DNA from 2 places in the Paenibacillus sp. CR_12 genome. Region 2 is predicted to be linked to the other one. Evidence: predicted binding sites of a transcription regulator. Region 2 holds the regulator's gene; the other holds the start of a gene.

Region 1 (15,322 bases), on a different contig from region 2:
GCTTTCGAATTGTCCGTTCCTTGTCCCTCATTCGCGGATGACGCTGTTTTGCCGCCGCAGCCTGCAAGAAGACCCATTAGCAATACGCCGATGAGAAGCATCGCCCATCCTTTTTTATTTCTCACATTAGAGACCTCCCCGAGAATCATATTGGTGTGATGCCCTCTCATCGTAGCAGGGAACGGGAGCCGCTTTTAAGCTACATATCCATTCAGATAATGGAACAAAACGATGGAATTCCTGTTTCGGCGAATCCTATGCCCTGCATAGAATCGTTCTATTTAGCGTCTTTGTTGTGTTGTCTGTATTTGCTCGGCGTGAAGCCGGTCAACCGCTTGAATATCTTTATAAAATAATTGTCGTTCACGAACCCCACCCGAAGGCCGATCTCGTGAACAGGGAGGTCGGTTTGAAGCAAATACGCGATGGCTTTATCCACCCGGACCTGGTGCAAATAATGAATCAAGGTGCGTCCGGTCTTTTTCTTGAAGAGCGCGCTGACGTAATTCTCGCCCATCATCACGTAGCCCGACATCGATTTTACCGTAATGTCCTGCTCGTAGTGCTCATGGATGTACTGCAATATTTTCTGTACTTCCGGGTGCGACGTGATTTCCTTGGGGGAGGCATGATGCGCCGGCTGTGACGGCATCGTCTCCGTGGACGCGACCGGAATCGAAACAGGTTGGCTTGGGTTCGGGCTCGGGTTACTCTTGGTCAGCTCGGCATTCATTTTGTGCAGCGTTTCCCGCAGCGTATTCACGCTCATCGACAGCTTCAGGATATAGTTGGATGCCCCGTATTCCATCGCTTGCCGGACATACTCGAATTCACTCATGCAGGTCAGCATCACGAACTTTGAGGCATACCCTTCTTCCCGGGTTCTGCGGAGGAGCTCCACGCCGTCCATCTCCGGCATCACGATATCGGTCAGCACGAGATCGGGCGGATTGCTCCGGATCATCTCCAGCGCCTCGGCGCCGTTGCCTGCCTCTCCCGCCACCTTGAATCCAAGCTCCTCCCACGCGATGATCTCCCGCACGGACTCTCGCACAAACACCTCATCCTCCACCAGCAGCACCTTCCACATAGGTCTCCCCTCCTCGAAGCTTTTTAAAATCCGAATCCAAGCCTACACAGGCTAGAGACGAATAATCTGCCCGTTATGATGAAATCAAGTGATCGTTCTGATAAGGCGTTGAGATTAACAGCGGGATAGAAAATCGAATTCGCGTTCCCCGCTCCGAAGATATAATCTCCATGCTGCCCTCTTCTTTAAATAGCAGCCGCAGCAGCTCTTGCACATTGTTGAGACCGATGCCCGGACGTTTACGCATTCCGCCCGCCTGCCGGGACTGCTCCATGCCGACGCCGTTGTCCTTGATCTCCACCGCCAATCGATTCGGTCCCTCCCGGGTAACCGTAATTTCAATGAGACCCTCCTGCTCCGGCAGCGGCCCGATTCCGTGTAGGATGGCATTCTCCACGAGCGGCTGCAGGCAGAGCTTGGGCACAAGCGCATAGAGGATGTCCTCATCATACGCAAAGGTCACGTCAAAACGGTGATTATAACGCACCTGCTGAATATGGACGTAAGCCTGCACCAGCTCGATTTCATCCTTCAGGTGCACCAGATCCTTCTCCGTATTCAGGCTCGCCTCCAGCAGCTTGCCCAGAGACAGGGTGATATTCGTGATATCCTCATTCCCGTGGCGAATGGCACTCCACTTGACCGTATTTAGCGTATTGAGCAGAAAATGCGGGTTCATCTGAGCCAGCAGCATATGAAAATGCACCGCTTCCTTCTGCCTTTCCTCGGCCTTCAATCGCTGAATCAGCATATCCATGTCGTTGAGCATGGAATTGAACGTCTGCGTCAGCTCCAGAATCTCGCCCCGGAACTTGTGCTCCGGCAGACGGATCTTCAGATTGTTGCGGACAACCGCCTTCATCTTATTCTGCAAATGGGATAACGGCCGGGTAATCGTGGCGGCAATAATGAAGGTCATGATGAGGAAAGCGCCGGTCAGCAGGAAAAAGGTCATGAAATATTGGCGCTTCAGCTCCTCGATCTCGTTAAAGAGCACCGTCAGCGGAATCCGGTTCACGATATACCAATCCAGCGATTCCACGTAAATGTAATTCACCAGGGTGTTGGAGGTTTTATCGATAAAATACTTCTGCCTGGGCTCGGCCGCAATCCTGGCTTTCACCTCGCCGGTCAGACTGCTGTTCAAGATCGATTGGGATACGTTCTCGCCAGCGCTCGTAATCAAGAAATACTCCTGCCGCAGCGTCGACTGCTTCAATACCGATTGAAACCAGAAGGAGTAGTCGATGCTGATCCGGGCCATGCCGTACGGCTTGTTGCGGGGAGTTTCCATGTAAGCGTACAGCGACAGCAGGTAAGGACTCGTCGAGATATCCCGCAGCACGTAGTTCGCATCGCTGGAAACCCAATGATACGACACGCCATCCATCTGTTCCCTATCAAAGCCAGGGTTGTCCCGCAGTTTCCTGTAATCGAGGGCCTCCCTGGGAGAATAAGAAGTGTAAGCGTTGCCATGAAAGTCGAGAATCGTGAAGTAGACTGACGGATTATATAGGAAAAAGCTGTTGTTCAAATTTTTGAACTTTTCCTCCATCAGGTTTTTGTTCTCGAGCCCCTGCCGCTGTCCGGGATGGGTCAGCACGGAGGCCACCGTCGAATCCTGCTCCAGAAATATCAGCGTTTTGAAGGCTACGCTCAACTGATCCTCCAGCGTTCGATACATCTGCTCCAGCTGGCTGTGGCTCTGCTGGCTGATTTTCTCCTGGACCAAGGTCTCAATCCGCTGGTAGTTGTACAAATTCAAAATGCCGAAAGGCAGCAGTATGACCAGAACGAACGCGGCAAACAGACGGTATTTCAGCTTGTGTGGAAACAGGGATCGTATTCGGTTCAGCACCCTCCCGCACTCTCCTTTTCGCTCGCTTGTTCTTCAATTATATCAGCACCGGTTCGCTTGAGAATGACAATGCCTGAAATTGCATGGATATGTGCGGTCGATGCCGGGGGCAGGCGCAGTGGATGTGTAGATTTGTTCTATTTTTATCAGACAAAAAAGACCAAACTCTCCGAGAGAGCTTGGTCCTCATCGATTGCATCAACGCATTTCGTGCTCAAGCGCGTTAACGATCGCGCCCGCTAACGTCGAGGTCAGCCACTCCCGATCATGCGTGTTGCATTTGATATCGGATTTAAGGACTTACTTTTCCATCAGCATTTCAAAGCAATTTAACAGCAGCACATACGTCTGCTCAAAGGTGAGCTCCCCTTTCGGGTTAAACTGATTCTTGGCCATGCCGTTCATTAAAGAGAGGTTTATCGCTTGGTATACTTGTTCCTTCGCCCATGGCGAGATGCTGCTGTCGTCCGCGAACCGAGAAGCCGAAACGGATCCGGTTGATGCCGCTCTGCCTTTCAATTCATTCGTCTTGGCATACACCTGAAGGATCAGCGCGGCAGCCTGTTCTCTGGTGATGGTCGCTCGCGGCGAGAAGGATTGCGGCGATGTGCCGTTGATGATACCGTTTTGGCTTGCCCACGTCACGGTCCAATCATCGACGTCCTTAAACGGGGTCTTAACGCCGGTGACGTCCATATAAAGATCCTGTCCCAGCATGGTCTCGATCATATGTACCGCCATCTCCGTAAACTCCACTCTGGTAATCGGCTGCTGGTAGGATCGGTCAAACGGCCAGCCGATAATGCCATTCGCTTTTGCCTTCATGTAATCCGCTTGAGCCCAGTTACTCACTTTGCCATCAGCCGGACCGTCATTCACGTTAACGTGGACCCGGCTTCTTGACTCCAGATAATCATTGACAGAGATCCATGTCGATCCCTTGCCTACGGCTTTGACCTTGCCGTTTGCATCAATCTCCACGATCCGGTTATCTCCGCTTTTGAACGTATTGCCGCTGGTCTGCAGTCCGTCGGTGAGGCCCATTTGAAGGGTTTCCCCCTTTTGAAGCTGAATATCGTAGCGGGCCAACAAACCAGGCATCATTTTGAAAAACGTCGTGGTGAACTCAACCTGTGCCGCGCTTCCGGAAGCGGTATATAGACCCGTGATCTGAACGGTGAAGGCATCGTCCGACGCAAAATCGCCTATGCCGTCAGGCCTAAAAATGACGGCAAACGGCACGCCGTAATAGCTGGTCTGCACATTGAAATATTTGCCCGATTTATCGTTGTCGCTTTTGTCAAAGCTCCACTCTTTCCCGTCCCTGACACGGGTCAATTTCACTTGAACCTGATCCGTTCTTGTCCGGTCATACTTTTGCGGGTTCAACGACACCGACCATGGATCGTTTGTCTTAAAAACCTCTTCCGGAAAATATCCTGCAGACGGCCAGGCGATGTAATCATACTGAACTTCGGAAGCCGGGCGGCCCTTGTCCATCGAGTACATCGACGCATAGGCAACGTTGTTGGCGGTATGTACCATACCGAACATGGTCTGTTTCATCTCCGGATTGATGATCCACCGGCGGTGTCCGACGCGATCGATATTCGTAGCCCCGCTATCCGCCATATAACCAAGGACATTGTCATAAAAGGTCGGGCTGCCCCCGTAAAGGTTGCTTGTCCTCGCTCCTTCCTTCGCTGAAGCGTACAGCGAATCGTCCATGCCGGCCGGCATGGTTGGATAATGGCTCAGCTTTTGATGCAGAGCGTTTACAAGCGCTGCCGCCTGCTGCTGCCCTGCAAGCGAAGGGTTGGCCGTCACGTCATCGGGCAGGCCGGATAGGTACCTTACAAAGTTGACGGCGCGAATGCCGTCCTCGATATATTCCGGTTTTATCGTCCCTGCCTTATAGGGTACGGCGACGCTTGGCGATTCCATGTAAATTCGTTCAGGCCCCATGTAGGATGTGCCAGTATCCATGGGTTTGTACTGCTGCCATTTATTCAGGATATCCTGCTTCGTTCGATCTCCCGTCAGCTGCTGAACGTCAGCTGCATGGGCATCGGGGGCCGATAAGACTGCTGCGATCAGCATAGCCGCAGGCAGAATCAGCCATTTTCTCGATCGTTGGAGTGATCGTTTCATAGATTCAAGCCACCTTACTTCTAGTATTTTTCCTATAACTTCCGTCTTCATCATTATAACGGCAAATATAGGAAACTTGAACTATAAAAAGATAGGCTTGTAGATCTAATAGAGTATTCCTTTCGTCGCACAGCTTATTTCATTTCAGCTTCCCGATTTTAACAGCAACCGGAGACGATATACGCACCGTCCCACGGTACGATACCAGAGTGTGCAGCCCTCGATCTCTTCTTCTCCCACGCCCAAAAGCCCGGTTCATGTAACTTCACAGAGCTGGGCTTTCTTCTTTGCACTCCTATGAAATACTCACAATTGGCTGCACGCCTCCTCCCCTGCCCAGGTGCGTATATCGGTGGAGGAGCAACGCGTTCGCCTTTAAAATCGGGAAGCTTCCTCAGCCTATTCCATTCCAGCTTCCCGATTTTAACAGCGACCGGAGACGATATACGCACCGCCCCACGGCACGATACTAGAGTGTGCAGCCCCAACCCTGCAGCTCCTCAAATCAATGCAAAAAAGCCCAGCTCCCTCAAAGGCAGGAGCCGGGCTTTCTCTTATTTCAATTATTTTTGCTTCAGGTTGTAGAACGACTTCAAGCCGTTGTATTGAGCAAGCTCGCCCAATTGGTCTTCGATGCGAAGCAATTGGTTGTATTTCGCCACACGGTCGGTACGGGAAGGAGCACCCGTTTTGATTTGGCCTGCGTTAGTAGCCACTGCGATATCAGCAATCGTGCTGTCCTCGGACTCACCGGAACGGTGGGAGATGACAGCCGTGTATCCTGCGCGTTTTGCCATTTCGATCGCATCGAAAGTTTCAGTCAATGTACCGATTTGGTTTACTTTGATCAGGATGGAGTTACCGATACCCTCGTTGATGCCTTTTTCCAGACGCTCCGTGTTCGTAACGAACAGGTCGTCACCCACGAGTTGAATTTTGTTGCCCAATTTCTCGGTGAGCAATTTCCAACCTTCCCAATCGTCCTCGGAGCATCCGTCTTCGATGGTTACGATCGGGTATTTGTCTACCCAAGAAGCGAGCAGGTCAACGAATTCTGCCGGCGTGAAGGATTTGCCTTCGCCTTCCAGAACATACTTGCCATCTTTGAAGAACTCGGTGGAAGCAACGTCCATACCCAGCAATACATCTTCGCCTGGCTTGTAGCCGGCTTTTTCGATCGCTTCGATGATGGAAGACAGTGCATCTTCGTTGGACGTGAAGTTAGGAGCGAAGCCACCTTCGTCACCAACCGCCGTGTTCAGGCCTTTGCCCTTCAGAACGGATTTCAGGTTGTGGAAGATTTCAGCGCCCATGCGAAGAGCTTCTTTGAAGCTAGGTGCGCCAACAGGCAATACCATGAATTCTTGTACGTCAACGTTGTTGTCCGCGTGAGCGCCACCGTTCACGATGTTCATCATAGGTACTGGAAGTTGTTTGGCGTTGAATCCGCCAAGGTATACATATAGCGGAAGATCCAAAGCATCAGCAGCAGCGCGAGCTACAGCCATGGATACGGCCAAGATGGCGTTCGCACCCAATTTGCCTTTGTTTGGCGTACCGTCCAAAGCGATCATCAGCTTGTCGATGCCGAGCTGGTCCAGAGCGTCCATGCCGATCACTTCAGGAGCGATGATTTCGTTCACGTTCTCAACGGCTTTCAGAACGCCCTTGCCCAGGTAACGGGATTTGTCGTCGTCGCGAAGCTCAACCGCTTCGTGAACGCCAGTGGAAGCACCGGATGGAACGATAGCGCGACCGATTGCACCGGATTCCAGGTATACTTCAACCTCTACGGTTGGATTGCCGCGGGAGTCAAGGACTTCGCGTGCATATACATCAGAAATAATAGTCATGTGTATAGTCTCCTTTGAAATGTTATGTTTATGTTCCATTATGAACTACTTATTTACGTGCTGCAATCATGGAGGTTCCCGTCATCTCGTCAGGCTTCGGCAGCCCCATCAGATCAAGAATCGTTGGCGCGATGTCGGCCAGAATACCGCCTTCACGCAGCGTTACGTTCTCATCCGTTACGATGAACGGAACCGGGTTCGTGGTATGCGCGGTGAATGGACGGCCATTCTCATCGAATACCATGTCCGCATTTCCGTGGTCAGCCGTAATGATAACCACGCCGCCTTTGGCAAGAACGGCATCCACCACTTTGCCAACGCACTCGTCGGTGGTTTCTACCGCTTTAACGGTAGGCTCCAGCATACCGGAGTGACCTACCATGTCCGGGTTCGCGAAGTTCAAGATGATCGCGTCATGCTTATCCGCTTCGATTTCTCTCACGCAAGCATCCGCCACCTCATAGGCACTCATCTCCGGCTTCAGATCGTACGTCGCCACTTTCGGCGAGTTGATCAATACGCGCGTTTCGCCTGGAAGCTCAACATCGCGTCCGCCGCTGAAGAAGAACGTCACGTGCGGGTACTTCTCCGTTTCCGCAATGCGAAGCTGCTTCTTGTTGTGCTGAACCAGCACTTCGCCCAGCGTGTTGTCCAGATCCTTCGGCTTGTAGGCGACGAAGCCTTCCACCGTCTCGCTGAACAGCGTCAAGCAGACAAAATGCAAGCTTTGCGGGAACTTCGGTCCGCGATCGAAACCACGGAAATCTTTGTTCGTGAACACTTGGGACAGCTGGATCGCACGGTCAGGGCGGTAGTTCAGGAAGATGACGGAATCTCCGCTCTCCACCAGACTTACCGGTTCTCCCGCGCCATTTACCATGACGGTCGGCTCTACGAATTCATCATAAACCGATTTCTCGTAGGATTCGGTGATGGCTTTCAGCGGATCCGTATATTTAGGGCCTTCGCCGTACACCATCGCACGGTAAGCCTTCTCGACGCGGTCCCAACGCTTGTCGCGGTCCATTGCGTAGTAACGACCGGAAAGCGTAGCGATTTGGCCAACGCCCACTTCCTCAATCTTCGCAATCAGATCCTTAACGAACTGCTTGCCGCTGTCCGGTGCCACGTCGCGTCCATCCATGAAACCATGGATGTATACGTCATGGAAATCTTCCTTCTTGCAAAGATCCAGCATCGCAAACATGTGCTCAATGTGACTGTGAACGCCACCGTCGGATACCAGCCCGTACAGATGCAGCTTCTTGTTGTTGTTCTTGGCAGCGCGAACGGCTTCCACCAGCGTTTCGTTCTCGAAGAATTCTCCTTCGCGAATCGACTTCGTGATGCGGGTCAAATCCTGATACACGATCCGGCCTGCGCCGATGTTCAAGTGACCCACTTCGGAGTTCCCCATTTGACCTTCCGGCAAGCCTACGGCTTCGCCGCAAGCGGTCAACGTGGTGTTCGGATATTGCTTCAAATACCGGTCGTAGTTAGGCTTGTTCGCTTGAGCGACCGCATTGCCCACCTCGGTGTTGCGAAGCCCGAAACCGTCCATGATGATCAGAGCTACGGGTTTTGGAGCAGACATTTACTTCGCCCCCTCAACGAGTGCGATGTAGGAAGCAGGTTGTAGACTTGCACCACCAACGAGCGCGCCGTCGATGTCGCTTTGTCCCATATACTCCGCTACATTTTCAGGTTTCACGCTGCCGCCGTATTGAATGCGAACTTGGTCTGCAACGGTTTCGCCGTACAGGCCTTTAACGAGTTCGCGAATATAGGCGATGACTTCGTTCGCATCCTCTGCCGTGGAGGATTTGCCCGTTCCGATTGCCCAGATTGGCTCGTAAGCAATAACGACATGAACCGCTTGATCAGCAGGAACACCTGCGAACGCTGCTTCCGTTTGTACTTTGCACACGTCTTTGGTTTGGCCGGCTTCGCGTTCTTCCAGCTTCTCGCCAACGCATACGATCGGAAGAAGACCATGACGGAATGCCGCATGTACCTTCTTGTTCACGATCTCATCGGTTTCAGCAAAATACTGACGGCGCTCGGAATGTCCAATAATGACGTAGTCCACGCCCAGGTCTTTCAGCATCAAGCCGCTGATTTCACCCGTAAAGGCGCCATTGTCTTCGAAATGAAGATTTTGTGCACCGATTTTGATGTTCGTGCCCTTTGCCGCTTCAACCAATGCAGGAAGATTGGTAAACGGCGCGCAGATCACGCTTTCCACGCCTTCTACTTCCGCTTTGCCCTTCACATCTTCAATAAATGAAGTTGCTTCCGGAACAGTTTTGAACATTTTCCAGTTACCAGCTATGATAGGTGTTCTCACACGATTCACTCCTTTATTCCCCCGAAGATTCTCCAGGGTCCAAACTTCATCCACTTGCTATCCAATGCAGTTCCTCATTCTATTTATCGTTCAGTGCCACAACACCAGGAAGTGCTTTGCCTTCCATGAACTCAAGAGATGCGCCGCCGCCTGTCGAGATGTGATCCATCTTGTCGGCAAGGCCGAATTTCTCCGCTGCTGCAGCCGAGTCGCCGCCGCCGATAATCGTGTAAGCTTCCGTTTCCGCACAGGCCTGTGCCACTTCACGAGTACCGTTGCTGAACGGAGCGATTTCGAATACGCCCATAGGACCGTTCCACACGACAAGTTTGGAGTTCTTGATCACTTCTGCATACTTGGCGCGAGTCTTAGGACCGATGTCAACGCCTTCCCAATCGGCTGGGATGCCGTCGATATCAACGACCTTGGTATTGGCGTCTGCGCTGAATTCGTCCGTAACGACGATATCTTCCGGCAGGTAGAAGTTTTTGCCCAGCTCTTTGGCTTTTTCGATGAAACCGAGTGCCACATCAAGCTTCTCTTTATCAAGCAGAGATTGACCGATTTCATGGCCTTGAGCTTTGAAGAACGTGTAAGCAAGTCCACCGCCGATGATGACATTGTCAGCAAGCGTAAGCAGGTTGTCGATCACGTCGATTTTGTCCTTAACCTTCGATCCACCGATGATGGCGGTAAAAGGACGGTCCGGATTCGAAAGGGCTTTGCCGAGAACGGACAGCTCTTTCTCCATCAACAATCCCGATACGGCCGGAAGATGATGAGCAATCCCCTCTGTCGAAGCGTGCGCGCGGTGAGCAGCACCAAACGCGTCGTTCACGAACAGATCGGCCAGCTCAGCGAATTGCTTCGCAAGTTCCGGATCATTCTTCTCTTCACCAGGGTAAAAACGAACATTTTCAAGTACGAGCACATCGCCGTTTTGCAGCTTCTCGACTTGAGCTTTAACGGCTTCTCCTACCGCTTCATCCGCTTTGGCTACCGGTTTGCCGAGCAGTTCCGACAGACGCTGACTCGCCGGAGTCAGGCGCAAAGATTCTACGACCTCTCCTTTGGGACGACCCATGTGGCTGGCCAGGATGACTTTCGCTCCTTGCTCCACCAGATACTTAATCGTCGGCAAAGTCTCGCGAATACGAGTGTCGTCTGTAATTTTACCATCTTCGAGCGGTACATTGAAATCGACGCGGACAAACACCCGTTTGCCGCTTACTTCTACATCACGTACACTTTTCTTGTTCATCTCCACGTTCCTCCTAAGAAAACTATTCTCCTCACCGACAGCATGCAGTTGCTCTCGTATCTCTCTCTATCGTCTAACCAGCGCCCGGATTCTTATCTATTCTTCCCAGTGCTCTGGCATGAAAACAAGGAAAAACCATGAACCAAAGAGGAGACCCGTGAACGGAACTCCTCTTCGATTGAATGGCTAGATCAATTACAGACCTTTGCTTGCGATGTAAGCAGCGAGGTCAACGACACGGTTGGAGTAGCCCCACTCGTTGTCATACCAAGAAACAACTTTCACCATGTTGTCGCCAACTACCATAGTGGAGAGCGAATCGATAGTGGAAGAAGCTGGATCGCCATTGTAGTCGCTGGATACAAGCGGCTCTTCGGAGTAGTTCAAGATGCCTTTCAGCGGGCCTTCAGCAGCTGCTTTCAGAGCTCCGTTTACATCTTCAAGGGTTACGTTTTGGGACAGCTCAACTACGAGGTCCGTTACGGAAACGTTCTTCGTAGGTACACGCATTGCCATACCGTTCAATTTGCCTTTCAATTGTGGCAGAACGAGGCTAACCGCTTTAGCAGCACCTGTTGTGGATGGAATGATGTTTTCGGCAGCTGCACGAGCACGACGCAGGTCTTTGTGCGGAAGATCAAGCACTTGCTGGTCATTCGTGTAGGAGTGAACCGTAGTCATCATGCCTTTAACGATACCGAACTTCTCGTCAAGAACTTTAGCAAAAGGAGCCAAGCAGTTTGTTGTACAAGAAGCGTTGGAGATTACAGTATGGTTAGCTGCATCGTATTTGTCTTCGTTAACGCCCATAACGATGGTGATATCTTCGTCAGTAGCTGGAGCGGAGATGATAACTTTCTTAGCGCCGCCTTTCAAGTGAGCGGAAGCTTTGTCTTTCGCTGTGAAAATACCAGTGGATTCTACAACGATTTCAACGCCGTACTCAGCCCAAGGCAATGCTTCAGGGTTACGCTCAGCGAATACTTTCACTTCGCGGCCGTTTACAACGAGTGCGCCTTCTTTAGCTTCAACAGTTGCATTCAGTCTGCCGTGAGTTGTGTCATATTTCAAAAGGTGTGCCAGCGTTTTTACGTCCGTCAAATCGTTGATTGCCACGATTTCAACTTCGCTGTTGTTCAGCGCAGCGCGGAATACGTTACGTCCAATACGTCCAAAACCGTTAATACCTACTTTAACCATGAGTAGTTCCCTCCATATTTGTAAAATTTATATATTCAAGATTGGCCGTTAAGCCAATCAAGACAACAAAAAATGAAAAATCTGTTGTACGCCCGCGGACTCAGATGCCGGCGTCAATTTCCTTCTCGACTTCCAATGCTGCGGCTTCATCCGTAACGAGAATGTCCTCGTGTCCGAATTTCAGCACCGCGTGAATCGCTTTGCCCTTGCCTTGCCCTCCAGCAATGCCGATGATGGTCTCCGTCCGCATAATATCCTCCAGCCGGAGTCCAAGGGTAAGCATTTTGTGGACAACTTCGCCATCTTCGCTGAAATAATAGCCGAAGGATTCCGCGATCGCGCCATCTGCCTGCAAGTTCCGGATAGAGCCTTCATCCAGCTTCCGCCGTCTGGCCATCTCCATGGCATCCCCGATGCCGTGAATAATGACGCGGCTGCGCCTGATCACATCCACGATCTCCTGAATGTGCTGATCCTGAACCAACGATTGATAAGCATCCTCGCTGAGCAGATCCGGTACATGAAGCAATCGGTACTCAGCACCAACGCGCTTAGCCATTTTGGAAGCGATGGTGTTCGCTTGAATCTCCATGCTCTCCCCGAGGCCGCCTCGCGCCGGCACAAACCAAGTGCTTGTCAACGGTTCGCCGCCAGGCAAAGAGGACATCTGCTCTGCCACTTCGGCGAGCGTGGAGCCGCCTGTTACGGCAATCGTATCTCCATCCTGGACAAAGTTAAGCAGCGTTCTTGCTCCGGCCCGGCCAAGCTCACGTTTGACTTCCGGAGATGACTCGCTGTCACCGGGAATAATGACCACTTTACGAAGCCCGTAAGCCTGACGAATCTTCTCTTCCAGTTCAACCAGTCCGAACAACTCATTCATGACCGGTTCCAACTCCTCCAGCAAGCATATCCCTGAGCCGCTGATCCGCATGCCGAGCGTTTCAATCTCGATCAGCCCTTGCGCTTTCAGAAGATCAGTCTCTGCTCTGAGAACACGCTCGGTCATCGATAACGATGAAGCCAGTGTTCTTCGGCCAACAATTCCGGACAACTTGATCTGATGAAGGATGGTATACCTTCGTTTAAGAGTGTCCATCAGATCCGGCAGAAGTTGCTCTTGTATTTCTAATAGGTTACGCATGCATTCCACTCCTGCAAACTTCGTCTCGGCTCTCCTACCTGGTCGTAAAATGTCCCAGTTAAACTTTTTAAGTCCCACCCTTATTCTAACCAATAATCATGCCGGTTGCAAGTGTCCGAAAGTATATTTCTCTACCCCAGGCATTCTTATACATTATGGCCAACTACCTGCTCGTCTATATAATAGGAACAAAGTTTTGTCCGCTATTGTATTTTTGAAATAGATGCGGTATAATCAACTTCGTTGCTGATTTTTGTGCGCCCGTGGTCCAATGGATATGACGTAGGCCTCCGGAGCCTGAGATCGAGGTTCGATTCCTCGCGGGCGCGCCATTATAACATTTATTCTCTATACTGATTACCCTAAAGTGCCCATAACGGCTCTTTTTTTTACTCAATAGTTTGACTTTCTTTGACTTTTTGATTTAAATTGTTTATCATGTGGGTAATACGGTAACAGTATTTATATGAGGTACTTAAGAGGAGGTTTTCCACGTGAGTTTTATACCTATGGTCGTTGAACAAAGCAACCGCGGTGAGCGGGCGTACGACATCTATTCCAGATTGCTGAAAGACCGCATTATCTTCCTCGGCTCCGACGTAAATGACGTGGTCGCCAATTCCATCATTGCCCAAATGCTGTTCTTGTCGGCTGAGGATCCCGAGAAGGATATTCATCTTTACATCAACAGCCCTGGCGGTTCCATTACCGCAGGTATGGCGATATTCGATACGATGCAGTTCATCAAGCCGGACGTCTCGACGATCTGTGTCGGCATGGCTGCTTCCATGGGCGCATTCCTGCTTAACGCAGGCGCCAAAGGCAAACGCTACGGTCTCCCTAACAGCGAGATCATGATTCACCAGCCGCTCGGCGGCGCACAAGGTCAAGCCACGGATATTGAAATCCGTGCCCGCCGCATTCTCAAAATGCGCGACAAGCTGAACCGCATCCTGTCCGAACGCACCGGCCAACCGCTGGAGCGCATCGAGAAGGACACGGATCGCGACTACTTCATGACGGCTGACGAAGCCAAAGAGTATGGCCTGATCGATCAAGTACTGGAAAACACACCGCCGCAAGGCTTATAAAAGAAATGAAGTAAAGGGCAGGCGCCGTTATCCGGTGCCTGCCTTTTCTTATCCTCTGGATTCATCGAAAACTTCGAATACTAAATAGTGAGAGTATCCCCTTCGGGTGCTGTTGAAATCGGGAAACATGAATGATTAAATAAGGAGGTTTCCCGATTCCAAAGGCGAACGCGTTGCTCCTCCAAGGATACTCTCACTTCGGTACGATTTTTTCAATAAAACATAAAGACGGTAAGGCCATCCCCCTCCTAAAAGGCCTGTCTTAACTTGAGGGGAGGGGAAAAAGGGTACGCCTATGGTGAGATACACAAAAAATCCCCTTGATCATAGGGCGCAGGAGTATATGCTCCACGCTCAATTGATCAGGGGATTTATCGCAACGGGTTCCAGCACAGTGTTACATCAGGACAGCATCATGTATCTAAACAAGCTATAGTATGAAATTTAGTGATTACAGTTTACACAAACCGCCTATGATATACTCTTACTTCCACTCTTTCAGCTTCAGCTCAAACTCAGGAAATCCATAGGCATAGGCGGTGTATTCATAAAGCTGGAAGTACAGCACCGCCGCGTTATCCTTCACATAGAAGTCGGCATCGGCAGGCACTCCCTCAAAACCGCCGAGGTAACCTCCCTCTTTCTTCATCTTGCTCAGCACAAGGTTGTTCAGCTTCTGCTTGTTCTTGCCCTGCATGTTGATGAAATCGCCCAGCTTCATTTGCTTGCCGTCCTTCAAGGAGAACGTGAAGCTTTTACGGAAGGTCATGCCATGGGCACCGCCGGTGTACGAATAATCATACGCCGTAATGCTCAGGATGTCGTTCTGGTTGTAATGGACCACGAAGTCACCGCTGAATTCGTAAGGGAAACTGGATTCCGACGGCGGGAATTCCTCGGCGTTTCCTTCCGCGCCGGTGATTACGCCGGACGCATTTTCTTTCAACACTTTGTTGATTTCGGCTTGGACCTCCGCATTATCGAGTCCGCTGATTACAGGATAGTTCACAACAGCGTCTACGCCCTGAATATTCTTCTTGAGCGCAACCGATTTAATGGTAATGTCATTCAGCTTCTTCTGTGTCATGCTCAGTGTTTTCAAGGAAGGATTCCATTGTCCCTGAACGCCCATGTATTCGCTGATCGTTTTGAACGGCAGATACAGACGTCCATTGATGATCTGTCCGCCAGGCTCGCCGGCATACGAACCGTTCACCAGAATGCCGATTTCGCTTGCAGCATACACGGCGGCGCTCAGCTTGTTATAGCCGTTACCCAGTGTATACGTGCGTTTTTTGGAATCATATTTAAGAGGCATCCCCAGACC
Region 2 (15,322 bases):
CGAAGCGTGACCAAAACGTATGCCGGTAAACGCAGAGCGCTGCATGATGTCAATCTGGATATCAGCGGAGGCAAAATCATCGGCTTGCTGGGTACCAACGGCAGCGGCAAGAGCACGCTGATGAAGATTGCGGCCGGTTTGATCCAGCCTACGGCAGGTGCCATTTACGTGAACGGCAAACCCTTGGGGCTGGAGACCAAAGCCAGCGTGTCCTTCATGCCGGACCGGCCGATGACAGAATCCTGGATGAAGGTCTCGGATGCGGTGGCGTACTTTAAGGATTTTTATGAGGATTTTAATGTAGAGAAGGCAAACAGAATGCTGGACTTCATGAATTTAAAGACCAATGATCGCATCAGCTCCCTGTCCAAAGGGATGAATGAGCGCCTGCAGTTAACGCTCGCCTTGTCCCGCGAAGCGAAGCTGTATATGCTGGATGAACCCATCGGCGGGGTGGATCCCGTAGCCCGTGGAAAAATTTTGGATGCCATCGTTGAATTCTACAACGAGGACAGCAGCATCATAGTTTCGACTCATCTTGTCCGGGACATCGAACGGATATTTGATGAAGTGATCTTCATTCGCAACGGCGAGGTTGCCATGCATGATGAAGTGGAGAACATCCGCCTAAAACACGGAAAAAGCATAGATGAGATGTTTAAAGAGGTGTATGCGGAATGATGAGACTGCTGAAATACGACTGGAAGAGAAACTCGACCACGCTGCTCGGCGCTTTTGCGATTCTTCTTATCGTGCAGATCGCGATTACGGTGACAGGTTCGATAAGAGATTGGGAGCTAGGATTGAGTTTCGGTTTAAGCATGCTGGCTTATGGCTCTGTGAGTGTTTTGCTCCTTGTGGTCACTGGCAAGAACTTCGGCTATAACATCAAGGCATATCACCGGCGTCTGCTCCCCGTCCGTTTTGTCTGGAGCGTGGTTTCCTCCCTTATTCTGGCGTGCGCGAGTTTACTGGCGCTGTGCCTACTGATGGCACTGCATTTGTGGTACTACTGGAACGTTGCCGGCATCCCATGGGAAATGATCCGTTTTTCCGATTATCCTGTTATGTATTATGTAGGTCTCGCCCTGTTGACGGCATGGAAATTCATCTTCCTGATGATTACGATATTTTTTGCCATTGCCGTGGCCAACAGCATCACGAAGAAAGGCAGCGTATGGATCGGCATTCTGGTGTTCTTTGTATTGCATAATGTCCTGTCCTGGATCAGCCAGCTGTTCTTCGGAGAAGAGGCAGCATGGGTTGGCCCGATGGCGACCATTTCCTTCGAGAATGAGGCTGATTTCACCGTATCTGCCGCGCAGTATACGTTAGCATGGGGCGCATTTGCTTTTGAGGTCATTGTGGCGGCCTTGATCCTATATGCCACGGTGTATCTCGTTGATCGGAAGGTTGAGGTTTAACTTAAAGAATATGAGGATTTAATACTATAAACGGACCAAAGAAACTGCCTATCCAAGGCAGTTTCTTTGGTATGAAGCGAGAAGGAAATCCGCTAGGAACACAGAACTAGAACCTTAGCAGTATGCCGCTATCAATCCATGGACTCCAATTTATAGGCAAGAGATAGCGGATAAAATTCGAAATATGATTTAAACATTATAACGTTATATTCACGTTCAGGATGTTCTGTGCTATGCTATAACCATGGTATTAAGATAAAGCAATGCAAATCGGCAGGTACTCAAGAGGATTTAAGGCTGGTCCGGCAAGGCTGAAGGGGTGAAACGATGAAGATTTTGGAACAGCGTTTTGTTTTGCGCAACTTACAGACGGTGCATGATGAGAAGCCTTTTGACATTGTCATGGAGAACGGGTTCATTACCGAAATAACGGATGCGAATACGGCATCGGGTGACGGTTTTGACGGTACGGGATTATATGTGTCCAGCGGTTGGATCGATATGCACGTCCATGCGGTCGCCAAGCTGGAGCCCTACGGCGATGCCATCGACGAGATCGGCGTTCAGCAAGGCGTCGCCACCATTATCGATGCAGGAAGCTGCGGCGCGGATACGATTGGAGAATTGGCAGCCGAGGTTGCCAGGGCCAAGACAAACGTGTTTGCTTTTTTGAATATTTCCCATATTGGACTTCAGCGGATCGACGAGCTTTCCAGTTTGGAATGGATCGATCCCGAGAAGGCCGCAAAAGCGGTATTGACGTATCCTGACCTGATCATCGGGCTCAAGGCAAGAATCAGCAAAAGCGTAGTGAAGGACAATGGCGTAGAGCCGCTTCGACTCGCAAGGAAACTGTCCGGGAAAACGGCCCTGCCGCTGATGGTTCATATCGGATCAGGGCCTCCTCCGATTGAGGAAGTGCTGGAGCTGCTTCAGAAGGACGACATTATCACTCATTATTTGAACGGGAAAGCCAACAATTTATTCGATTCGGGCGGAAAGCCGATTCCTGCCCTGACCGAAGCGATTGCCCGCGGCGTTCATCTGGATGTCGGCCATGGTACGGCGAGCTTCTCGTTCCTGGTGGCGGAGTATGCAAAAGCCCAAGGGATTAAGCCGGATACGATCAGCACCGATATTTATCGCGGCAATCGCATCCATGGTCCGGTGTACAGCCTGGCCAATGTCATGAGTAAGTTTCTGTATTTAGGATACGGCTTGCAGGAAGTGGTCGCTGCGGTAACGGACCATGCAGCCGCATGGCTGGGCCGTCCGGAGCTGGGCCGAATTCAAGTCGGCGACGCTGCCCACCTTACCCTGTTCGCGGTGCGGCAGGGACCGATGAGTTTGACCGATTCCGAAGGGGAGACCCGAATCGCTGACCGATATATCGAAGCCAAAGGAGTGGTAGTCAATGGATCATTCATTACATGCTAAATACGGGTTGAAACGCGTGGTGAACGCCAGCGGGCGCATGAGCATTCTTGGCGTGTCGGCACCGACGGATACCGTCATGGAAGCCATGCGGATCGGTGGACAGAGTTACGTGGAAATCGCGGATCTGGTAGATAAAGCAGGCGATTACATGGCGCGCATTCTCGGCTCCGAAGCGGCTGTTGTCGTCAATTCGGCTTCCAGCGGCATCGCTCTATCCGTGGCTGGAATCGTCACAGAGGGCAATCGCAGGCGCAGTGACCGACTGCATCAGGAGCCGATTGCGAAGAACGAGATCATTCTGTTTAAGGGGCATAATGTGCAGTATGGAGCTCCCGTCGAAACGATGGTTTATCTCGGAGGCGGCAAGGTCGTAGAGGTAGGGTACGCCAACGAAGGGCGTAAGGAGCATATCGCAGAGGCGATAAATGAACGGACCGCTGCCATTTTATACGTGAAGTCCCATCACTGCGTGCAGAAAAACATGATTTCGGTGGAAGAAGCGGCAGAAGTGGCCCAGGCACATGGAATACCGCTGATCGTGGATGCCGCTGCCGAGGAGGATATCCAGAAGTATGTGAAGTACGGAGATCTGGCTATTTACAGCGGTTCTAAGGCAATCGAAGGTCCGACCTCCGGTATAGTAGGAGGCAAGCGCCAATACGTGGAGTGGGTGAAGGCGCAGCTGCATGGCATTGGGCGGAGCATGAAGGTCGGCAAGGAAACGACGTTTGGATTGCTTCAGGCGCTGGATGAGTATATGGTGAAGGAAGATAAGAGCGAGTTGGAGAAGGCGGCACTGGAGGAAATGAAGTCCTTATCGAAATTGCCGGGCATTGAGGTTACGATCGTGCAGGACGAAGCGGGAAGAGCGATCTTCCGGGGACGCGTGAAGGTCAATGAGGAGGCGGCCGGGGTAAGCGCCAAATTCATGAACGATCAGCTGCGCGAAGGCGACATTGCGGTGTATACCCGGGATTACGGCGTACGCCAGGGGTATTTTGATATCGATCCTCGCTCGCTTTCCGGCGATGATTTGCAAGTCATTATAACGAGAATACAGCAGATTGCAGGGGGAAACTAAGATGGCAAACATGGAGAAACGTCTTTACAGAAACCGCGCGGCATTAAACGTTCTTGCAGGCAGCATTCAGAATGCGAAGGAAATATTCGAAGCTTCGGAAGGGCATGTGCTGGTCGGCGTATTGTCGAAAAATTACCCGAATGCGCAGGAAGCCGTCATCGCGATGAAGGAGTACGGGGCCGTCATCGAGGATGCGGTATCCATCGGCTTGGGCGCCGGCGATAACCGTCAAGCGGCGGTGGTCGCGGAGATCGTGAAGAGCTACCCGGGCACGCATATCAATCAGGTGTTTCCGGCGGTCGGTGCAACCCGTGCCAACCTGGGCGGCGAAGAAAGCTGGATTAACAGCCTCGTGTCCCCTTCGGGACAAGTGGGCTACGTGAACATATCTACCGGACCGGTGAGCGCTGCCGGATCGGACAAAGCCGTCGTCCCCGTAAAATCGGCAATCGCGCTTGTACGCGATATGGGCGGCAACGCACTGAAGTATTTCCCGATGCAGGGCTTGAAGCTGGAAGAGGAGTATCGTGCGGTAGCGAAGGCATGCGCGGAGGAAGGATTCGCGTTAGAGCCGACGGGCGGAATCGATAAAGAGAATTTTGAAGCCATCGTCCGCATCGCGTTCGAGGCAGGAGTACAGCAGGTCATCCCTCACGTATACTCCTCGATCATCGACTCGGCCAGCGGGGATACGATCATTAGCGACGTGCAAGAGCTGCACCTTAAGTTAAAAGCGCTGGTTGATCAATATGCCTAAGACGATCGCTGCATTTGGCGAAGTGATGATGCGTCTTCAAGTACCAGGGTATGCTTCCTTGGCACAAGAGAGCCACCTGAACTATTCCTTTTCCGGGACGGGTGTCAACATCGCGTCGGCCGTGGCAAGGTTCGGACATGCGGGGTACCTCGTCAGCACGCTTCCCGACAACCCGCTTGGCGAAGCGGCGATCTCATATCTGCGCAAGCTTGGGATCGGCACTTCGCTCATTAGCCGCGGGGGCAAATATGTCGGCATGTACTTCCTGGAGAATGGGTTTGGCGTTAGACCCGGTCGTGTGACCTATACGGATCGCCTGGGCAGCAGCTTTAATACGGCGGAGGATGCCATGTACGATTTCGATGCGATTGCCGAAAAGATCGACGTGATCCATTTTTGCGGCATCACCCTTTCCATGAACGACACCGTGCGGGGTCAGATGAAGGTCTTGGCTCGCAAGGTCAAGCAAAGCGGCGGAACGGTTGTGTTCGACTGCAACTACCGTCCTTCCTTATGGGGCGCTGACCGCTACGATTTTGCCAAGCCGCACTACGAGGAAATGCTGTCTTTGGCGGATATCGTCTTCATGAACGAGAAGGATGCCATCCATATCCTTGGCATGGAAACAACTCGGGAGGATCGGCACGAACAGCTGCAGGAGTTGATTCCGAAGGTGGCGGCGAAGTATAATATTACGGTTGCGTCGGGTACCCACCGCAAGATCAACGGGGACAATACCCATTCCCTGCAAGGCTATCTTTACACGGATGGAGCGTTTCATTTTTCCCAAACGTTGACGTTCTCCGTCCATGACCGCATCGGGGCGGGCGATGCCTATGCCAGCGGTGTGATTCATGGGATCTCGGAGGGATATGAGCCGGGCCGGACGGTTGAGTTTGCCGCAGCGGCGGCGATGCTTGCCCATACCGTAACGGGAGATACGCCGACGGCAAACGAACGCGAAGTGCTTCAGGCGATGAGTCATCATATGTCTGACGTGGAAAGGTAGGAGGAAGCATGTCGATCACGCGGAAGAACGGTCCATTATACTTGCAAATCAAGAAGATCATTAAAGATCGGATTCTGCATGGGGTATATCCACTTGGTTCCCATATTCCTTCCGAGCCGCAGCTGGAACAGGAATTTAACGTCAGCAAAATGACGGTTCGCAATGCGATCCAGGAATTGTACCAGGAAGGGTATGTAGAGAAGCGGAGCGGTGTGGGAACGATCGTAACCCGGAACACGTCCTTTTCCAAGCTGTCCAAGGGGAAGCTGTTTACCGAGATTTTGGTTGAAGAGGGCCACCAGATCCGGAAGCGCCATCTGAAGACGGAATGGGTGCACAATGAACCGGATAGCGAATTGTTCCTGAAATTCGGTGAGCGGTGCCTGCTGATCGAGCGGCTGTATTTGCTGGACGGGAGCCCGTTTATCTACTACACCCATTACGTATCGTCCCTGGTGGACATGGGGGAGGAGTTCGATTCAAGCGAACTGCCGTCCTTGTATGAACGTATCGAGGAGAGCCAAATCACGCTGGAGAATTTCCGGGACCGTTTCCTGGCGACCGTGGCTAATGAGGAGATTGCCTCACTGTTGGGCGTAAGCGCCGGGACCCCGTTACTGAAGCGGTTGAGATCCTCCTACGACCAGACGGGCAGCATCATTGAATACAGCATCGGGTATTACAATACGGAGTTACAGCATTATTTGATCAGTTATGATGCTTAAGATACAGAAAACGACAGGAAGAAGTGGCCAAGAGACCGGTTTTAATCCGGAACGTTGGCTGCTTCTTTTTTTATTCCTTCGGTTGAATTGTTCTTCGGAAAAGGGCTATAAGCGATCGAAGAAGTGGGTACAATAAGAATACAGGCATAGCGCGAACATTTGAGAAGTACCCTCTTGGCAAAATGAAAAAATGTGCTATAATGAGATCAAAGTCAAAGAAAGTCAAAGTCAACGAGAGGGTTCGCTGATTTTGATTATGGTTAATCAACGTATAAGCAAGGCTCTGTGCGGACGTGTAAGATCACTATCCGTCTTAACGTTTCAAACAGTGGAGGATGAACAGACCATGCGTAATATCTCTGATATTATCGAACAATACCTGAAGAGCATTTTGCAGGAAAGTCCGGAAGGAACCGTCGAAATTCAAAGGAACGATTTGGCGGAGCAATTTTCTTGCGTTCCTTCCCAGATCAATTACGTGATCAGCACTCGGTTCACGCTGGAGAAGGGCTTTCTTGTCGAGAGCAAGCGCGGCGGGGGCGGATACATACGCATTCAGCGTATCGAGCTTCCCCAGCATACTGCACTCCAGCAGCACCTTCATCATACCATCGGCAGCATGATTGACCAGACGGTAGCGGAAGGCTTGATCTACCAGCTGGAGGAATCCCGGTTTTTGACGAAGCGGGAGGCCAGCCTGATGCGGGCCGCCGTTTCAAGGGAATGCCTGAATGTGAAGCTTCCTTATCGGGATGAGCTGCGCGCAAGGATTATGAAGGCGATGCTGATTTCTTTATTAGGTAAGTGAGTCTGTGTAAGGAGGCATCGGAGTATGTTATGCCAAGAATGCGGTAAACGGCCGGCGACACTTCATTTCACCAAAATTGTGAACGGGGAGAAAACGGAGTTTCACTTTTGTGAAACTTGTGCCCGCGAAAAAGGGGAATTGATCCCCGGTACGTCGAATGGTTTTTCTATACACAGTTTGCTGTCAGGCCTGCTGGATCTGGATCCTTCAGGCAAGGGCCAGACCCCCGGTGCGAAAACGGCCCAGACGCTGCAATGCGAGGAATGCGGCATGACGTATTCCCAGTTCAGCAAGCTTGGCCGGTTCGGCTGCAGCGCGTGTTATAAATATTTCTCGGATCGATTGGATCCGTTGTTCAAGCGAGTCCATGGGGGAACTTCCCATGTGGGCAAAGTGCCGAAGCGTACCGGCGGCCGGATTCAGATCAAACGCCGGATCGATGAGCTTAAAAAGGAGCTTCAAATGAGGATCCTGCAGGAGGAATTTGAAGCGGCTGCCGAGATCCGGGACCAAATCCGCGAGCTGGAGCGTAACATTGCTCAGGGATAAGATCGTTACATTTTGCACTTTAGTAGGAGGAATGCGTGATGTCTAATCTCCGGTTTACCGATTCGGCGCTGAGCGAGTGGATGCGCGGGAACGGTCAGGATTCCGACATTGTCATCAGCACCCGCGTGAGGGTGGCGCGCAACCTGCAGCATCTTCCTTTCCCGCTGCTCGCAACGGATCAGCAGTCGGGAGAAGTGCTAGAGCGCCTGACCCATGTGTTAAAGGATAAGGAGGATTTGCAGGATTTCGGGCATTTGCATGTAATTAAATTAAGTGAGATTGATGAGCTGGATAAGAAGGTTCTCGTCGAGAAGCATCTGATCAGTCCCAATCTGGCTAATGAATCCCGGAACGGTGCCGTCATCCTTACCGAAGATGAATCCGTCAGCATTATGATCAATGAAGAGGATCACCTGCGCATACAGTGTCTGTATCCCGGATTTCAGGTTCGGGAGGCATGGAGCCGCGCGACGGCGCTGGATGATATTTTCGAATCCGAGATCGATTATGCTTTTGATGACAAAAGGGGTTACCTAACGAGCTGTCCGACCAATGTCGGCACCGGCCTTCGCGCTTCGGTCATGATGCATCTGCCCGCGCTCGTCATGACGCAGCAGATCAATCGGATTCTCTCGGCCGTATCGCAGGTAGGCTTGACCGTTAGAGGAATTTACGGCGAGGGCAGCGAAGCTTTAGGCAACCTGTTTCAAATCTCGAATCAGATTACGCTCGGGCAAACCGAGTCGGAGATCATCGAGAATCTTCACAGCGTGGCCCTGCAGATCATCGAGCACGAGAAGAATGCCAGGGCGCGGCTCCTCAGTGAATCCAAGCTCCGTATCACGGACCGGGTCATGCGTTCATACGGCATCCTGTCCTATGCAGCGGTCATGGATTCCAAGGAAGCGGCTCAGCGCTTGTCCGATGTTCGGCTAGGCGTGGATCTCGGCCTGCTGGAAGGGCCGGAAATTCCGGTCATGAACGAGCTGAACGTGAAGACGCAGCCGGGATTTCTCCAGAAGACCTATGGAGAGGGCATGAATCCTTCCGAACGCGATATGTACAGGGCTAAGCTCATTCGCGAGACATTGGGCAACCGTTAAGAAGTCGTTAGTTATTATTTCTCGGTTTACAGTTGGATGACGGTATAAACGTCTTAGCCGGCGATACACCGAAATCCGCGAGGTTCAATATATTAATTGAAACGTGGAGGTGCAATACTATGATGTTTGGCAGATTTACGGAACGCGCACAAAAGGTGCTTGCATTGGCTCAGGAAGAAGCGGTACGCCTGGGTCACAACAATATCGGCACAGAACATATCCTGCTTGGACTTATTCGTGAGGGAGACGGCATTGCAGCCAAAGCGCTGATCGGACTTGGACTTGGTCTTGAGAAAATCCAGGACGAAGTGGAGACATTAATCGGACGCGGACAGGAGCAGCCAACCAACATTGCTTACACGCCTAGAGCGAAAAAAGTGATTGAGCTCTCCATGGACGAAGCCCGTAAGCTTGGCCATACGTATGTGGGAACCGAGCATATTCTGCTGGGGTTGATTCGCGAGGGCGAAGGGGTTGCGGCACGCGTGCTGAACAACCTGGGCATCAGCCTGAACAAAGCCCGTCAACAGGTGCTGCAGCTGCTGGGCAGCAGCGAAGCGGTGTCTAGCCATCATGGCACGCCGCAGAACGTGAGCACGCCTACATTGGACAGTCTCGCTCGGGATCTGACCGCCATTGCCAAGGAAGGCAATCTGGATCCGGTCATTGGCCGCAGCAAAGAAATCGAGCGCGTGATTCAGGTGCTTAGCCGCCGGACCAAGAACAACCCGGTACTGATCGGTGAACCGGGAGTAGGTAAGACGGCGATCGCGGAAGGCTTGGCACAGCGCATCATTAACAATGAAATTCCGGAGACGCTGCGCGACAAACGCGTGATGACGCTGGATATGGGCTCAGTCGTAGCAGGTACGAAATACCGCGGGGAGTTTGAGGACCGCCTGAAAAAAATCATGGATGAGATTCGTCAAGCCGGCAACATCATTCTGTTCATCGATGAGCTGCATACCTTGATCGGCGCAGGCGGAGCAGAAGGAGCCATCGACGCTTCCAACATCCTTAAGCCTTCATTGGCGCGCGGAGAGCTTCAGTGCATCGGGGCTACCACGCTGGACGAATACCGCAAATACATTGAAAAAGACGCTGCACTTGAGCGCCGCTTCCAGCCGATCACGGTGGATCAACCGTCGCCGGAGGAAGCCATTCAGATCCTGTACGGTCTGCGTGACCGTTACGAAGCGCATCACCGCGTGAAAATTACCGACGAAGCGATTGAACAGGCCGTGAAGTTGTCCGACCGCTACATTACGGACCGTTTCCTGCCGGATAAAGCGATTGACCTGATTGACGAGGCCGGTTCGAAAGTTCGTCTTCATACGTATACCATACCGCCAAATCTGAAAGATCAGGAAGCGCATCTGGAGGACATCCGCAAGGAGAAAGACGCAGCCGTCCAAAGCCAGGAATTCGAGAAAGCGGCAGCGCTGCGCGATACGGAGCAGAAGCTTCGCGAGGAGCTCGAAGTCACGAAGAACCAATGGAAAGAAAAACAAGGACGTACCGATTCCGAGGTAACGCCGGAGGACATCGCCGACGTTGTCGCCAACTGGACCGGTATTCCCGTCAATAAACTGAAGGAAGAAGAGACCGAGCGTCTTCTGAATCTGGAAGAAATCCTTCACAGCCGCGTAATCGGCCAAGAGGAAGCCGTCAAAGCCGTAAGCCGTGCGGTTCGCCGGGCACGCGCAGGACTGAAGGATCCGAAGCGCCCAATGGGCTCCTTCATCTTCCTGGGTCCTACCGGGGTAGGTAAAACCGAGCTGGCACGAGCTCTTGCCGAGGCCATGTTCGGAGATGAGAATGCGGTCGTGCGAATCGACATGTCCGAGTACATGGAGAAGCATTCCACGTCGCGTCTCGTCGGAGCGCCTCCGGGATATGTCGGCTACGAGGAAGGCGGTCAGCTGACCGAGAAAGTGCGCCGCAAGCCGTATTCCGTTGTCCTCCTCGATGAAATCGAGAAGGCGCACCCTGAAGTATTCAATATCCTGCTTCAAGTGCTGGAAGACGGACGCCTGACCGATTCGAAGGGCCGCGTGGTGGATTTCCGGAATACCCTGATCATCCTGACTTCCAACGTCGGAGCGGAAGCGATCAAGAAGAACTCCACGCTTGGATTTACCGCCGTGACGGATGCAGGCCGCGATTATAACAACATGAAAGGCAAAGTGATGGATGAGCTCAAGAAGAGCTTCCGTCCGGAGTTCTTGAACCGGATCGACGAGATCATCGTGTTCCACTCTCTGGAAGAGAAACACATTGCCGAAATCGTGACGCTGATGTCCGACGAGCTGCGTAAACGCCTGAAAGAATTCGAGGTGCATTTCGAACTCACGGACAAGGCGAAGGCCTTCATAGCGAAGGAAGGATACGATCCGGCCTTCGGTGCCCGTCCGCTGCGCCGGGCTATCCAGAAGCACATCGAGGATCGCCTTTCCGAGGAGCTGCTGAAAGGCAATGTGGCCAAGGGCGACTCGCTTGTCATCGATGAAGCGAACGGCGAACTGGTTGTGAACAAGAGTGAAGGTGTAACGGCGGCATCGGCCGAAACGGAATAAGATAAATAACATCACCCCGCTGGAGTCAAATCCGGCGGGGTTTTTGATTTAAATGTTAACGGATGATGAAGGCTTTGTATGGGGCAGCTACATGGATGCTTAGAGGTTATATGGATGAATGGCATATTACGAAAACAGTTCCCTCATGTATCAACCCAGCGGAGAGGACGGAATCGTTCTGAAGAAGCGACAGCGGTCGCCTTTAAAACCGGGAAACCACTTTGATTTCGATTCCAGTTCCCTGGTTTTAACAGCGATCGCAAGAACGATCCGGCAGCGAAGGGGACGCGGTTTTTCAGCAGCAATTAACGCATGTTCACCCCCTGCTCCTTCAAATTTGAAACAAATCCATTTCATCCCGCGTAAAGTTTCCAATTAACCTTTACGTTGAATTATAAGAAATGGTAAACTTTGAGTAATGCCTGATTTTGCAGGGTTTTACGGAATCCGACAAATGATGCGCGACATAAAGGAGACTCACATGGCAAAAACTAAGACGAAATTTTTCTGTACCGAATGCGGCTATGAAGCGCCCAAATGGTTCGGAAAATGTCCGGGCTGCCAATCATGGAATTCCATGGTAGAGGAGACCGAGACGGTAATCAAGACCCAGGGGATGAATTCCCCTCTTTTTCATAGTAAAGAAAAACCCCTTTCGATCATAAATATAGAAAGCGGTAAAGAACCCAGAATCCAGACGGGCATTGCGGAATTGAACCGGGTGCTCGGGGGCGGGCTGGTCCCGGGCTCGCTCGTGCTAGTCGGCGGCGATCCCGGCATCGGGAAATCCACGCTCCTGCTTCAAGCCTCCAACCGACTGGCCCAGAACGGCATTCGCGTTCTGTACATTTCCGGTGAGGAATCCGTGCGCCAGACCAAACTGCGCGCTGACCGGCTCGGGGCGCTGTCCCCGGAGCTGTTTGTCCTCTGCGAAACCAATCTGGAATCGATCGAGGAAGCCATTGAGAACGTACAGCCTGGCTTCGTTGTCATCGACTCCATTCAGACGGTGTACTTGCCTGAGGTAACCAGCGCGCCGGGCAGCGTATCCCAGGTTCGGGAATGCACGGCCCGCTTTATGCGGCTGGCGAAGGTGAAAGGCATCGCGACCGTCCTTGTCGGACATGTGACAAAAGAAGGCGCCATTGCAGGTCCAAGGATGCTGGAGCACATGGTGGATTGTGTGCTTTATTTTGAAGGAGAGCGTCATCATACTTACCGCTTGCTTCGCGCGGTGAAGAATCGTTTCGGTTCGACGAATGAGATTGGCATTTTTGAGATGGGTGAGGATGGGCTTCGGGAAGTCGGGAATCCATCGGAGCTCTTTTTATCCGAACGGCCTTTGGGCGTAGCGGGTTCGACCGTAGTTGCAAGCATGGAGGGTACGCGCCCGGTTCTGGTAGAGCTGCAGGCGCTCATCTCCACGACGCACTTCCCGTCACCGCGCCGGATGGGCACAGGGGTGGACCATCACCGCATGAACCTGATCATTGCCGTGCTGGAGAAACGGATGGGGATGTACCTGCAAACCCAAGACGCCTACCTGAACGTAGCGGGCGGCGTGAAGCTCGATGAACCTGCGGTGGATCTGGCCATTGCGGTCAGCATCGCATCCAGCTTCCGCGACATACCGACCAAGCCGTACGACGTTATTTTTGGCGAGGTGGGGCTGACCGGCGAGGTTCGCGCCGTTTCAAGAGCGGAGCAGAGGGTAAGAGAAGCCGAGAAGCTGGGTTTTAAGCGCGTTCTCATGCCGGAGAAGAGTTTGAAGGGATGGAAGCATCCGAAAGGAATACAAATTATCGGAGTCAACACCGTTGCAGATGCATTAGCGGTTGCGTTAGATTAGGGGGCATACGAAGGTGAAAGAAACGAGCCAACTGGACAAAATGAATGATTTGCTGAAGCTGGTAGCACCGGGAACGCCGTTTCGCGACGGACTGGAGAACGTGCTGCGGGCGAAGACGGGCGCCCTGATCGTTGTAGGCTACAGCCCGGAGGTAATGGAAGTTGTCGACGGCGGCTTCTCCATTAACTGCGATTTTTCGCCAAACTATTTATACGAGCTCGCTAAGATGGACGGCGCCATCATCTTGAGTGAAGACTTAAAACGAATCTTATATGCAAATACCCAGCTGATCCCGGATTCCTCGATCTCTTCCATCGAGACAGGGATACGGCACAGAACGGCGGAGCGGGTGGCGAAGCAGACCGGCAAGCTGGTGGTGTCCATCTCGCAGCGCCGTAACATTATTACGCTGTACCAAGGCTCGCTGCGGTATGCATTGAAGGAAATCGGCGTCATCTTAACCAAGGCGAATCAGGCCATACAGACGCTGGAGCGATACCGCGTGGTGCTTAACCAATCGCTGACCAACCTCTCGGCATCCGAATTCGAAGAGCTGGTCACCATCCCGGAAGTCGTGAACGTCATACAGCGGGTCGAGATGGTGCTCCGCATCAAGAAGGAGATCAAGCGCTATATCAACGAGCTCGGCAACGAAGGCCGACTGATCAGCATGCAGATGGATGAGCTTGTGAGCAATATGGAGGAGGAGGCTTGGCTGCTGTATGCAGACTATGCCCGGGAGTACAGCGAGGAGAAGATCCGCGAGATCATTCTCGCGCTCAAGCGTTCAACGGATGAGGAGCTGCTGGACATTCACCATATCGTACGGCTTCTTGGATACCCGGCTTCCGCCGCTGCTTCGGAGGAAGAAATACTGCCGCGCGGTTACCGGATTTTGAACAAAATCCCGCGCCTTCCGAATGTGATCATCCGCAACCTGGTGGACCAGTTCCATGACTTATCCAGCATTATGACCGCTTCCATCCATGAGCTGGATGAAGTAGACGGGATCGGCGAGGTTCGGGCACGCACCATCAAAGAAGGCTTGAAACGCTTGCAGGAACAAGTATTCATTGACAGACAAATCTAAAAGCCCTACAATCGATGTTCGAACGTACATGAACGAGGTGAATATAAAAATGACGAAATCAATTCCGAACATGTTTACTTTAGGTAATCTGTTTCTCGGAATGATTGGTATCATCTTGGCGACGGAAGGTCGAACGAGTATGGCTGCCATTATGATTATCATTGCCATGCTCCTTGACGGACTGGATGGTCGGGTAGCTCGGGCCTTGAATGCCCAAAGCGAATTCGGCAAGGAACTTGACTCCTTGTCCGATGTGATTTCATTTGGCGTAGCACCGGCACTTATTATGTATACCGTAGCGTTTACGGATATTAATACCGCATTGGCTTGGACAGTGACCGCCATATTTCCGATGTGCGGCGCACTGCGGCTTGCAAGATTCAATGTTCGTCCGGGCATCCCGGGATATTTTATCGGCCTGCCGATCCCCGCAGCGGGAGGCGTGCTCGCCACCCTGGCGTTGTTCCATGAAGAGATTACAGCACCTTATATGATTTTTGCCGTACTATTGCTTTCTTACCTCATGGTTAGCTCAGTCAAGTACCCGAATTTCAAAAAGATCGGCATTCCGAAAACAGCGATTAAATTTACGCCTTTGGTCATCATTGGCGCCGTGATGGTAGCCGTGTTCTTTCCGGAGCAGACCTCCATGCTGATCTTCGTGCCTTTGGTGTTGTATGCTGGTTACGGCTTGAAGCAGAATTTCCGCAGGCTTAACCGTAAAAACCGTCGCAAAAAAGATGACCGCAATTCCGATGAAGCCTATCAGTCTTCGGACCGGTAAACGGATGCAAGGACATATATCCAAATAAAAAGCATTTATTTCCCTGCGAGGAGCAGCGAGATAAATGCTTTTTTTGTATGCATGGAGCACCTTGCCGTTAAGGTCCGTTTCGGTATGTAAGCGGCTTTTA

The links. The regulator CtsR, encoded in region 2, represses protease genes until heat stress. The targets are predictions, from matches to a motif close to ATGGTCAATAAAGGTCAAACA.
Region 1: a site for CtsR is predicted at 13,303-13,323, ahead of clpP (ATP-dependent Clp endopeptidase proteolytic subunit ClpP). Genes of this name have one in related genera too.

The regions. Positions count from the first base shown of each region.
Region 1 is NZ_JAVFHO010000005.1:611,423-626,744, forward strand. Features, by position in the region: gene RB297_RS21350 (ABC transporter substrate-binding protein) at 1-125, opposite strand, end outside; gene RB297_RS21355 (response regulator) at 278-1,090, opposite strand; gene RB297_RS21360 (sensor histidine kinase) at 1,164-2,948, opposite strand; gene RB297_RS21365 (S-layer homology domain-containing protein) at 3,249-5,099, opposite strand; gene eno (phosphopyruvate hydratase) at 5,663-6,952, opposite strand; gene gpmI (2,3-bisphosphoglycerate-independent phosphoglycerate mutase) at 7,002-8,546, opposite strand; gene tpiA (triose-phosphate isomerase) at 8,547-9,299, opposite strand; gene RB297_RS21385 (phosphoglycerate kinase) at 9,379-10,560, opposite strand; gene gap (type I glyceraldehyde-3-phosphate dehydrogenase) at 10,756-11,760, opposite strand; gene RB297_RS21395 (sugar-binding transcriptional regulator) at 11,861-12,904, opposite strand; tRNA gene RB297_RS21400 (tRNA-Arg) at 13,162-13,236, shown strand; gene clpP (ATP-dependent Clp endopeptidase proteolytic subunit ClpP) at 13,399-13,995, shown strand; gene RB297_RS21410 (PdaC/SigV domain-containing protein) at 14,480-15,322, opposite strand, start outside.
Region 2 is NZ_JAVFHO010000014.1:3,795-19,116, forward strand. Features, by position in the region: gene RB297_RS30020 (ABC transporter ATP-binding protein) at 1-681, shown strand, start outside; gene RB297_RS30025 (hypothetical protein) at 678-1,424, shown strand; gene RB297_RS30030 (amidohydrolase/deacetylase family metallohydrolase) at 1,761-2,861, shown strand; gene RB297_RS30035 (DgaE family pyridoxal phosphate-dependent ammonia lyase) at 2,839-3,942, shown strand; gene dagF (2-dehydro-3-deoxy-phosphogluconate aldolase) at 3,944-4,699, shown strand; gene RB297_RS30045 (sugar kinase) at 4,692-5,708, shown strand; gene RB297_RS30050 (GntR family transcriptional regulator) at 5,717-6,433, shown strand; gene RB297_RS30055 (CtsR family transcriptional regulator) at 6,780-7,241, shown strand; gene mcsA (protein-arginine kinase activator protein McsA) at 7,266-7,790, shown strand; gene mcsB (protein-arginine kinase McsB) at 7,829-8,893, shown strand; gene clpC (ATP-dependent protease ATP-binding subunit ClpC) at 9,013-11,469, shown strand; gene radA (DNA repair protein RadA) at 11,951-13,318, shown strand; gene disA (DNA integrity scanning diadenylate cyclase DisA) at 13,332-14,408, shown strand; gene pssA (CDP-diacylglycerol--serine O-phosphatidyltransferase) at 14,458-15,192, shown strand; gene RB297_RS30090 (nucleoside triphosphate pyrophosphohydrolase family protein) at 15,320-15,322, opposite strand, start outside.